Regions from separate parts of the Protofrankia sp. BMG5.30 genome, predicted to be linked through region 1. Evidence: riboswitches for the same ligand, from Rfam matches in the RefSeq annotation. Region 1 holds a riboswitch; the other holds the start of a gene.
What was found. A riboswitch is a leader RNA that binds a small molecule or an ion and turns the genes downstream of it on or off. The one in region 1 is predicted to bind S-adenosylmethionine.
Positions count from the first base shown of each region.

Region 2: linked by a shared signal. The riboswitch ahead of thrC (threonine synthase) and the one ahead of BL254_RS15020 (aminotransferase class V-fold PLP-dependent enzyme) in region 1 are both predicted to bind S-adenosylmethionine.

Region 1 covers NZ_MOME01000025.1:4,220-10,301, reverse strand. The annotation lists gene BL254_RS15040 (NlpC/P60 family protein) at 264-1,346, opposite strand; gene BL254_RS15035 (rhodanese-like domain-containing protein) at 1,512-1,922, opposite strand; gene BL254_RS15030 (cysteine dioxygenase family protein) at 1,919-2,497, opposite strand; gene BL254_RS15025 (VOC family protein) at 3,268-3,723, shown strand; SAM riboswitch class IV at 3,818-3,931, shown strand; gene BL254_RS15020 (aminotransferase class V-fold PLP-dependent enzyme) at 4,034-5,536, shown strand; gene BL254_RS15015 (hypothetical protein) at 5,727-6,082, opposite strand, start outside.
Region 2 covers NZ_MOME01000005.1:145,318-151,145, forward strand. The annotation lists gene BL254_RS02415 (helix-turn-helix transcriptional regulator) at 515-757, opposite strand; gene thrC (threonine synthase) at 1,819-3,093, opposite strand; SAM riboswitch class I at 3,103-3,220, opposite strand; gene BL254_RS02425 (glucosyl-3-phosphoglycerate synthase) at 3,253-4,224, shown strand; gene BL254_RS02430 (HAD family hydrolase) at 4,440-5,255, shown strand.

The DNA of each region.
Region 1 (6,082 bases):
TGTCGATCGGCGTTCCGTTGTCAAATCGCAGCGTTGTGTATATGTACTACCACTCGTAGTAGATGCCCGGTGCTACCAAACCGGGCATCCCGGGTCCCCGCCCGCCCCCGGGGAATCGGGGACGGTGTTCCTGACGATCGCAAGGGTGAGCAGAATCACAGCTATGATCGCCGGCAGCGCGTGGCGCAGAGTCTACGGTCAGAGCGCCCAAGGTGATGCGATCATGCTTCCCGTCCGGCTGGAAGCTACAGGTCCTCCGGTCTTCAGACCCGTCCGATGCGATAGTCGCCCGACCAGATCTCCTGGTACTGGACATTGGTGCCGGGCCGACGCGAAACGATCATCTGTCCGTTTCCGGCGTAGATGGCGTCGTGGTAGGCCTCCCCCTCGGCGTCGAGAAAGAAGATCACGTCTCCTGGCCGGGCGTCGGCGCGGCTGACCGGTTGCAACGCGGCGAACTGGTCGTAGGTGGTACGGGGGACCGAGGCGCCGACCTGGGTGTACACGTACTTGATCAGACCAGAGCAGTCGAAGTCGTTCGGCCCAGCGGCGCCGTAGCGGTACGGTTTGCCGATCTGCTGTTGGGCGACCGCGAACGCCGCCGCCGCGACCGAGGTGGACGCCCCGACCGGAGCCACTGTCAGCGCCGCCGTTGACGCCACCGCCGTTTGTGCCACCGCCGGAGTTGTCAGCAGCGCTGGCACCGGCTGGGCTGAGGCCGGGGCGGACACCGCCGGCGCGGCTGACGCGCCGAAGAGTGCACCCCAGGTCCGCGGGCCGACCACGGCGTCGATGGTCAGGCCGACGCCGGACTGGAAGGTGCGGACGCCGCGTGCGGTCCGCGGGCCGAACCTCCCGTCGGCGAAGATCCCAAGCCGGATCTGCAGCCGCGCCACCGGGTCGCCCTGGCTGCCCAGCCGCAACGACCTGCCGGGGAACTCCTGCCTGCCAGCGGAGGACTCCCATCCGCCGTCGGAGGATTCCCACTCGTTACCGGATGATTCCCACTCGTTACCTGACGATTCCTGCCTGTCGCCCGTGGATTCCTTTCTGCTGTTGGACGACTCCCGCCGGTTGCCGGTGGACCTCTGCCTGTCGCCAGTGGCCCTCTTCCTGGTGCTGCTGGGCTTCTGCCTGCCGCTGGCGGACTCCTGCCCGTCCGTCCAGGTCGTTGCGGATCCCTGCCCCGTCGTCAGGGCGCCCAGGGCCGCGTCGGTCGCGGCGGGCGCACCGCCGGCCGACGCGATGGCCGCCCCGGCCGGATGAGGCGTCAGGGCCACCGCGACGGCGACGGCACAGGAAACCGCGGTGATCGTGGGTGAGACCGTACGGCTCGAGATGGACATGCCATCACCCCTCTGCCGCCGTTCCGGGCAGATGGGCCCCGGCCCCGTCCGCGCGTGTGGCCGACACGGGGATGCGGACGGGCTCCGGCGGTCATCCCCGTTACTCACCGTGATAGTGAGCACCCTTACGCTAAGAGATCGGCCAAGACCTTTCAGTGAAGTTAGTTACTGAAGGTGATGATCTTTGCTGCTGTGAGTGATCGTTGGGAGGCCGTTGCGCTCCCACGCGCGGAAGCCACCGACGACGTCGGTGGCGTGGCGCAGGCCCAGATCCTGCAGGGACGCCGCCGCGAGGCTGGAGGTGTACCCCTCCGAGCAGATGATGATGACCTTGATGTCGTCGCCGGTGGCCTGCGGGAGACGCGCGTCACTGGTGGGGTCCAGCCGCCACTCCAGGACGTTACGTTCGATGATCAGCGCGCCGGGGATGCCGCCCTCGGCGCCGCGCTGGGCCGCGGGCCGGATGTCGACCAGCAGTGCCCCGTCCGCCACCGCCGCCGCGGCCGTAGGCGGGTCGAGACGCTCCAGGCGGGCGCGTGCCCGGGCAAGCATCGCGTCGATCCGGCTGCCGCTCACGGCCGCCCTCCGCCCACGGCAAGCGCCCCCGCCGCGTCCCCAGCGGCGGCACCACCGAGCGCGTTCTCGAGCAGGAAGCCCTCGACCGCCTGCTCGGCGGCGTCCGGTGCATACCGCATCGGCAGTTCCGGGGGAGAGTAGGCGTGGATGGTCGCGGCCGGGATAGTCCCCGAATTCCCCACCTTGTGAATGTGGTTCCGATCGAATGTGAGCGACGCCCCCCGTTCATGCTGCCGCCAGTCACGGGGCCGCCAGTCCGCGTCGCAGGCGATCTCCGTGACGGGCCCCTGGATGACGGTCAGCGCGCCGAACGCGCCGCCATGGTCGTGCGCGCGGGTGTACTGGTCCGGGCACCAGCTGATCAGCCACACCTCGACCGATCCGGACAGCACGAGCCGGGTGTACCAGCGGTTGACCGGGTCGTGGCGCAGGATCGCCGTCCATATCCCGGTCGCGGCACCGAGGGAGCGGGTCAGCGCGGCCAGCACATGCGGTTCCACCGTTTCGTTTTCGTCTCGCAGCAGGGAATCGGGCACCAGGGCGGTGCCCGCGAGTAGTGGGTGGATGAGTGGCATGCTCGACTCCCTGTCGGTACGGGCGGAAAGCGATACGGATGGCGAGCGGTACGGGTGGAAAAACAGCGTGATTACATTTTTTTCGCGTTGCCGGTGGACCCGCGGGACGGCTGGCCCGCGGGCCGTGACACGCACCTCGGCGTTCCTGCCGTCACCGCCGACCGGCGTTCCCGGCGCAACCGCCGCCCCCGAGAAAAATCGGCTGGTTGACGACCAGGCGCACACGGCAAATCGGAGAACGCGCCAGGATCCGGATGAGCGGTCGGAACGGGAGAATTCAGACRGGCCGGTGACGTACCGGCGTGACCGGACGGCTTGGGATGACGCGACCGGAACCGGTGCCGTGGCGCCGGTCCGCGGTTGTCAGCGCATCCCGTGCGGGCCACACCCACTGGTACACGCCGCGCTGGCCACAAGCGCGTGATCGATCACGCGATCGCTGTGCAGCAGAATGCGGCGGGATGTCATGCTCGGCACTGTACAACCGACCCGCCACCACAATCCTCGTTTATTCTTGTTCACCCGTTCTGACGCCCCGCCCAGGCCATCCCGCACCGTTCCCGGCAGCATCCTTTCGATCATCCGTCCGACGCTGTCCCACCAGCCGCGAGACATCTCAGAACCCGAAACTCCCGATGCCCCGCACCCTGCCGGCCACGGGCCCGCGAACCGTCATCGCGGACGGGCCGCCGGGCGGGATGGGACGGTTCGCAGCGATCCGTCCGGAAAGCCGCCCCTCGCCGGGGAAAACGGCCGGGTACCTTCCACACATGGAGCAGCGGATCAGTCTGATCACACTGGGTGTCGGGGACGTGGGGCGTGCCCGGGCGTTCTACGAGCGGCTGGGCTGGCAGGGCCAGGAGCTCGAGGAGACCGTCTTCTTCCAGGCCGGCGGYGCCGTGCTGGTGCTCTGGGGACGCGACAAGCTGGCCCGCGACTGCGGTATCGCCGAGGACGCCGAGGGGAGTACCGGTGGGCAGACAGGCGGGTTCAGCGGTGTCGCGCTCGCGCACAACGTCCGCTCCAGAGCGGAGGTCGACGGCATCATCGCGGCGGCGCAACGGGCGGGTGCCACGATCACCCGCCCCGCGGCCGAGACGTTCTACGGCGGCTACGCGGGGGTTTTCACCGACCTCGACGGCCACGTGTGGGAGATCGCCCATAATCCCGGTTTCTCGTTCGCCGAGGACGGCTCGCTCATCCTCCCGGACTTCGGCAGCCCGTAGCCCGTGTCCGCGAACGGGCCGCCCGACGGCTCCCGTCCGCCGGGGCTGTCGCCGTTGGCGGCGCGTGTCCGGCATCCCCGGTATGCTCGGCACAGGTCATGAGCGTCAGCGTCAAGCCCCGGCTCGCTGGCCGGCAACCCTCCTCCGCGGTGGGGTGCCCCGGGTGAGGACCAGGCCGTAGCCGCGGTGGCTGCGGTAAGCGCGGATCCGCCCCCGGGTCCGGTGGACCCCGAGGAGTGCCGTGACCGCCCCTGCCACCATCCAGACCCCCGTCCGCCCGCGGCCGGCGGTGCCGTTTCCGGCCGGGGCCGTGGACGGCGTTGCCGCCGGCGCCCACCCACAGCCAGCGGGGGTGGACGGGCCGCTGCTGCCGGTCGTCGGCGCGGATCTGCGGGTTCCGCTCGTCCAGGGCGGGCAGGCGCGGTACGCCAACCTCGACTACGCCGCGTCCGCCCCGTGCCTGTCCGCCGTGGCGGCCAGAGTGGACGAGATCCTGCCGTTCTACGCCAGCGTCCACCGCGGCGCCGGATACGCCTCCCAGGTGACCACCGCGCTGTACGAGTCGGCGCGCGGGACGGTCGGCGCCTTCGTCGGCGCGCGGCCCGAGGACGTCGTGGTGTTCACCCGCAACACCACCGACGCGCTCAACCTGCTCGCCCGCTGCCTGCCCGGGCCGGCGGCCACCAGTCACCCGGACGACAGCCCGGGCCGCGGGGCGGCCGCCGGCCACGTGGACGGCACCGCGGGCGCGGGCGCCGCCGGCCATCCGGACGACACCGGCCAGGCGGGGGACCCCGGCCGCGGTGACGTGCTGTTCCTCGACGTCGAACACCACGCGAACCTGCTGCCCTGGCGTGCCGTCCGGCATCGCTGCCTGCCGGCCGCGGACACCGTCGACGCGACCCTCGACCGCCTCCGGCGGGCGCTGGCGCACCGGCCGGCCTGCCTCGTCGCCGTGACGGGCGCGTCGAACGTGACCGGCGAGGTCGTCCCCGTCGCCGAGATCGCCGAGATCGCGCACGTCCACGGCGCGCGGATCGTCGTGGACGCCGCGCAGCTGGCGCCGCACCGCCGCATCGACATGGCCGCCTGGGACGTCGACTATGTCGCGCTGTCCGCTCACAAGCTCTACGCGCCCTACGGCGCCGGGGCGCTGATCGGCCGCGCGGACTGGCTCGACGCCGCGCCGCCGTACCTCGCCGGTGGCGGTGCCGTAGCCGGGGTGACCGCCACCGCCACCACCTGGAAGACCGCCCCGCAGCGGCACGAGGCGGGCTCCCCCAACTCGCTCGGTGCGGCCGCCCTGGCCGCGGCCTGCCAGGTGCTGGCCGCGCTCGCGCCGGGCACCCTCGAACGTCACGAGGACGCGCTACGTGACCAGCTTGTCGCGGGGCTGTCCGGGCTGCCGGGCGTGGAGATCCCGCGGATCTGGGCGGACGCCCCCGACCGGCTCGGCGTGGTCACCTTCACCGTGCCCGGCCACAGCGCCGCGCGGACGGCCGCCTACCTGTCCGCCGAGCACGGCATCGGCGTGCGCGACGGCCGTTTCTGCGCCCATCCGCTGCTCGCCCGGCTGGACCTGCCAGGCTCGGCGCTGCGGGCAAGCGTCGGTGTCGGCACCTGCTCCGACGACATCGACCGGCTCGTCACGGCGTTGCGCACCTACCTGCGCGACGGCCCGAGCTGGACCTACCGGGAAGGGCCGGACGGCTGCGCCCCCGCGCYCGACACCCGCCGGCTGCCCGGCTGGTTCGCCCCCGACGCCGTCACCCCGCCCGTCCTGCCCACCCTGGCCGGCGTCTGCACCAACTGACCGGCCGCTGACCGGTCACTGCCAACAGCTGGGACCGCCGGCCGTCGGTATCCGGGAAGCCTGGTCGTCCCGGCCGGCCGGTGACCGTTCCGGGCCGGTGACCCGTCCCGGCAGGGTGGGTCCGTCCTGCGTTGTGGAGCAGGGCTCAGTCAGCCGTCCCCGTCCAGGCCAACGTGTGTCTGTGTCCTCCTCAGGAGGTTCGCGGGGCGTTGCCGTTGCCGGTGCCGCGGCTGGCGGTCGCGGTGAAGACGCGGGCGAGGTACTCGGTGCGCAGCACGCCGCGGCCGTCGGCGCCGATGTAGCCGACGTCCTTGGTCAGGTAACCCTCGGGGTAGCTGTAGCCCGCGGAGGTGATCTCGCCGTTACGGCTCCACCACGCCTTGCGCTGAGTGTGGCAGCGGTCACATTCGTGGATGACATGGTAGGCGCGGGCCTGTTTGTCCCAGACCGCGCTGTGGGGTTCCCAGCGGTGTCCCATGGTGCGGCACTCGATGAAACTGGCGGGCAGCTCGTGCGCCCAGGTCTCGATGTTGCGGCGGGGGGTGT
Region 2 (5,828 bases), on a different contig from region 1:
CCAAGACGACGCCCGCGACGGACGGCCCGGTGGCCTCGTCGCTCAGCCCTGGCACTCGAAGCGGGTGAGTGCCAGCTCCTGTTTAGCACTCGAGGTGGGTGAGTGCAAGCTCGCCCCCCGTTGCGCCGCACGGCCGGACGGCCCGCCACGGGCCCGGCCAGGTGGCGGCCGCGCGCCGGCCGCATGCCATCGTCCGGCCCGTGAACCATCGGTGAACCCCGTGCCGGTCACGTGCCCAGAACTCCGTCGAACTGGCAGATCGCCACGCGGGCGTCGAGCGACTACGGCGAAGCCCTGGCTGCCCGCCCACCGACGAACCCCCGCCGTTGCGCGCTGGAAGGACGGGGGTTCGCGGTGCTGGGGCACGTTCGCACGTCGCGATCGCCGACCAGGACGGTGCGGTACAGGTCAACCTGAATCTACCCAACGGGGCCGGGACGGTGCTGCGGGTGATCGGCGATCCATGTCCATGCGGTCCATGTGCCGTGTCACGGGCCGGTGGTGCCAGGCGTTTTCACGCCCGCCATGGGGCACGTCGTCCGTCCGTGGCGTCCTCGGCCTCCCAGCGCAGCAGGTCGCCCGGCTGGCACCTGAGCACCTCGCGGAGCGCGGCGAGCGTCGCGGAGCGCACTGCCCTGGTGCGGCCGTTCTTGAGTACCGCCAGGTTGGCGGGCGTGATCCCTACGCGGTCCGCGAGCTCGCCCACGGACATCTTCCGCCTGGCCAGCATCACGTCGATGTCGACGACGATCGGCATCAGATCACCGTTGATAACGGGGACGTCGATGCCGTTGATACGGATGGTGCGGGCCATCGCCACCTCCTCGTGTGGTTTCCATGAGGTGCGGACAGGCCGGCGCCGCTTCCGGGCATGGTGGTATCCGGGAAGGGGACGGCGGTGGGATCATGGGAGTCGTCCGTGTCGGTCGTGGAGGTGCTCGCGGGGATGGCCACGCCACGGCTGTCGAAGCGAAGTCGCGGAGGTGTCACCATCGGCATGCGCTCCATCGGCCTGTCCGGATCCGGCACCGGAGGGTCCCCGGCACCCGATCCGGACGGACAGACGCGTGCCCCAGGGAGATCATCCACCACAACCTCCGACACGCCGACGAACCCGGGAGGTTGTGGTGAGAGATCGACATGCATCCTGACCTGCAACGACACAGAATTTTTAGATCATCTCACCATGATCTAAAAGATCTTCAAAAGGAGGTTGTGGTTGGATCTTGCAAACCCCCAGCTCAGACGGGGTACAATTCGGACAGCGGTCCCCGCGATCTACAAATCCGAGCCGGATTGAAACCAGGCCGCCGCGTCGTGCTCGTCGACGACCGTGAGGTCCCCGCGATCCACAGATCTTTGTTTCTGGGTTCCGCGTGTCGTTCGTCTTCGGAATAGCGGACCAATCCGTCGATCACTATGGGCTGGGTGTTGACTCCCAMGGTGTCCCCGAGCCGCTCGAAGCTGTCGAGATCGCAGGAGGCGGACATGGTTCGATACTCATCGACTCGAAGGGGAGCCCAGCTCGATTCTTTCGTCGGGCCGCGAGTTCGGAAGCTGCCGTCAGTGGCAGGCCTCGGCCATGTTCAAAGCGGCCCCCGGGCAGGCGAAAGTGAACGAAGTTCTCGTCTTCCGGTTCGGTGTCCACAATCTTGGCTTTACCGGCCAGTTGTCGGAATGAATCGACACGGGCTTCTTCTCAGTGGTCTGCCGGAACGGCGGCGCGGGCAGGTGGCCGCGCCGCCGTTTGCGTCGTCCCGGAGATGTCGGCGGTGCTGAATAGCGGAAGATCCTGCGGAGGGTGTTGGGCGGTCGGGGTCAGTCGCCGAGGCCGGCGGCTTCGAAGGCGGCCAGGGACGGGCGGATGGTCGCGGTCGGCCGGCCTGTCGGGATCAGCGGGTCGAGGGTCTTCAGGCCGTCGCCGGTGTTGAAGATGACGGTCTCCGCGTCGGGGTCGAGCAGGCCCTCGCGCAGCAGCCGCCGCAGGCACGCGACGGTGACGCCGCCGGCGGTCTCGCCGAAGACACCCTCCGTCCGGGCCAGCAGGCGGATTCCCTCGACGATCTCGGGGTCGGTGACGTCGGTGATCGCGCCGCCGGTGCGACGGGCCACGTCGAGGGCGTACGGGCCGTCCGCCGGGTTGCCGATCGACAGCGACTTGGCGATGGTGGACGGCTTCACCGGTGCGACCGTGTCCGCCCCGCGGGCGAAGGCCGCCGCGACCGGGTTGCAGCCCTGCGCCTGCGCGCCGAAGACCCGGTGCGGGGTCGGCTCCACCAGGCCGAGCCGGCCGAGCTCACCGAACGCCTTGTCGATCTTCGTCAGCAGCGACCCGGACGCGATCGGCACCACGACCTGCTCCGGCAGCCGCCAGCCGAGCTGTTCGGCGACCTCGTAGCCGAGCGTCTTGGAGCCCTCGGCGTAGAACGGCCGCACGTTGACGTTGACGAACGCCCATTCGTACTCGCCGGAGAGCTCGCTGCACAGGCGGTTGACGTCGTCGTAGTTGCCCTCGATCGCGACCAGCGTGCCGCCGTAGACGGCGGTCGACACGGTCTTGCCGTCCTCCAGATCATGCGGGATCAGCACAACCGAACGTAGCCCGGCGGACGCGGCGTGCGCTGCCACCGACTGGGCCAGGTTGCCGGTGGACGCGCAGGCGACCGTGGTGTACCCGTGCTCGCGCGCGGCCGACAGCGCCACCGACACGACCCTGTCCTTGAACGAGTGGGTGGGGTTCGCGGTGTCGTCCTTGACCCACAGTGTCCGCATCCCGAGCTCGGCGGCGAGGCGGGGGGCCGGGCGCAGCGGCGTCCAGCCCGCGCCGAGCGACACCCGGCGCGCGGGGTCGTGGCCGGCGGGCAGCAGCCCGACATAGCGCCACAGGCTGGCGGGACCGGCCTCGATGGACTCCCGGGTGACCCGGCGTAGCACGGAGTCGTCGTAGGCAATCTCCAGCGGGGCGAAGCACTCGATACAGACATGCGTCGGGGAGAGCGGATAGGTGGCGCCGCAGTGGCGACACGACAGGGAAACCGCGGGATTGACGACGTCCGGGCTGATCGTTGCGACGCGCTCGGGAGCGACTGTCATCTGTGAAACTCCTCATCTTTCCCGAGAGCCGGATGCATCTCAGGACGGAATTAGCACCTGCCGCGCACTGATGCGGGTGGTTGCCGGGGCTTCACTGGGCCGGTCCCTCTGCCCCTCTGGATGAGCCGTATGCGGTTGTCAGTCCGTACTGTAGTCCGTGTGCGGTCTGACGTATACCGTTGGTTCGAGCATAGGACGTACTACGGGCGGGACTTCTCACCAGGGGAACTACTGGCCCGTAAGGCAGGGCCGATCAGCGTGGTGCTGCCCGCGTTGAACGAGGCGGCCACCGTCGGCGCGATCGTCTCGGCGCTCCGCCGCGATCTTATGGCCGCGGTGCCTCTCGTCGACGAGATCGTCGTCATCGATCCGGGGTCGGTGGACGCGACCGCCTCCGAGGCGGCCGCCGCGGGCGCGGCGGTGTTCYCCGAGGAGCGCATCCTCACCGGCTARGGGCGGGTCGCCGGCAAGGGCGAGGCCCTGTGGAAGTCCCTGTACGCCACGTCCGGGGACATCGTGGTCTTCGTCGACGCCGATCTGGAGGACTTCGACGCGAGCCTGGTCACCGGGCTGCTCGGGCCGCTGCTGACCGAGGGCGCGGTGTCCTACGTCAAYGCGTCCTATGACCGGCCGCTGGCCGGGGGGCTGCTGCCCGGCGGCGGCGGCCGGGTCACCGAACTCGTCGCGCGCCCCCTGCTCAACCTGCACTGGCCACAGCTCGCCGGGCTGGTGCAGCCGCTGGCCGGTGAGTTCGCAGGCCGGCGGGCCCTGCTGGAACAACTACCGTTCGTCTCCGGCTACGGCATCGAGTTCGCCCAGGTCGTGGACGTGTGCTCGTTGCTGGGAGTGGACGCCCTCGCTCAGGTCGAGGTCGGCCGCAAGGTCCACCGTCACCAGTCCGACGAGGCTCTTGGACGGATGGCCGCGGAGATCATCCATGCGGCGTGGACCAGGCTGGGCGTCCACACCGACTCTCTCAGCGGGACGCTGACCCAGTTCAGGCGCGGTGACAGCGGGCTGGAGCCGCGTACCCATCAGGTGGCGGTGCGGGAGCGGCCACCTATGATCACGATTCCGGAGTACGCCGCCCGCTACGCCCGGCTGTACCACGGTCCGGTGGAAAGCGGCTGACCGTGGCCCTGCCGCACCAGACGGGCCGCCGTGGGCAGGGCACGGTCTGTCCCGGACAGGTGGCCCGCACCAGGTGACAGCCCCGACGCCGTGGCGCGGCACGGCCCCACGAAACGCCCGCGCCGCCCCGTCCCACGTGCCACGAACGCCCAGCCGCCACGAACAGCGTGAACGCCATGAAGAGCGCGAACAGCGTGAACAGGAGGACAGCACCGATGAGTGTCCGGGTCGTCTATACCGATCTCGACGGGACCATGGTGGGGCCACGTGGATGCTTCTTCCGCAGCGAAGATCACTCCGTCACCCTGGACCCGGCGCACGCTCTGATCGATCTGCACCGGGCCGGCATCGCGCTGGTCCTGGTCAGCGGACGGACCCGGCCTCAGCTCACGGAGGCTGCCTCGATCTTCGGGGCGGACGGTTTCATCGCCGAACTCGGTGCCATCGTCGGCTGGGACCACGGGCACAGCAGCCAGATCCTGCGCGGAGCCATGCCCGAGACGTTCGACCGGATACCCGACGAGCTGGTCACGGCGCTGGTCGCCCAGTATCCGGGACGCCTGGAGGCGCACCGCTCCTGGATCCGCGGCCGTGAGATCGACATCATGCTGCGGGGCAACATCGACGTGGTCGCGGCCGACGCGTGGCTTGCCGCGGAAGGTTATGGATGGTTGACCATGCGCGACAACGGCATCATCGCGCGGGCCACCATGCCCGATCTGGACGATGTTCCGCACGTCTACCACCTGGTGCCCGACGGAGTCAGCAAGGGGGCCGCGGTGGCCTTCGACCTGGCTCGCCGGGGGCTGCGCCCGGAGCAGGCGATCGCGATCGGGGACTCCGCCAGCGACCTGGTCATGGCCGACCATGTCGGCCGCATGCACCTTGTCGCGAACGCGCTGCACCACACGGACCTGATCGATCTGCTGCCCGGTTACGACAACGTCGTCGTGGAGGACGGCACCCTCGGCGCCGGGTGGGTGAGCGCGGTGCGTTCGGTTCTGCCCACGCCACGGCCCGCCGCCGTCTGATCCCCGTGCCGCCCGGCAGGAGCATGCGGGCGGAACACGTGGACGCCGATCACGAGGAGAAAGAGGACGGCTGCGATCACGTAGGAGTTCCCGATCACGAGCTGCCAGCCGTGCCACCGGTATTCGCGGTCGTCCTCGTTGGGTAACCACCACAGCGGGGAGAGGACGAGCAGCGTGAAGCCGCCCAGCGGCGCGAGACGCCCCCCACGCGGCCGTCGTGGACCTGCCAGTGTGGCCAGCGCCGGCAGCACCCACAGCCAGTGGTGCGTCCAGGAGATCGGTGACACGAGCAGGCCGGTGATGCCACAGGCCGACCAGATTGACTCTTCATGCGACTTCAGGCGACAAGTTGCCAAATCCGTAGTTGCTACGACATGACAACAGCCGTCCACACGTCGTCGGATGCCGACCAGCGACAGCTCCGTGAGGCGGGTGCTGTCAGGCGGGTGCCCACACGGCACGGGCCGGGCAGCACCGCCCGCAGGCCCTCGAGTGTTCCCCCCGACAACGGCCTGACCGCACGCATCGGTGGCCTGGCCGCACGCATCGGTGTACCGCGGCCTGAGTGACGGC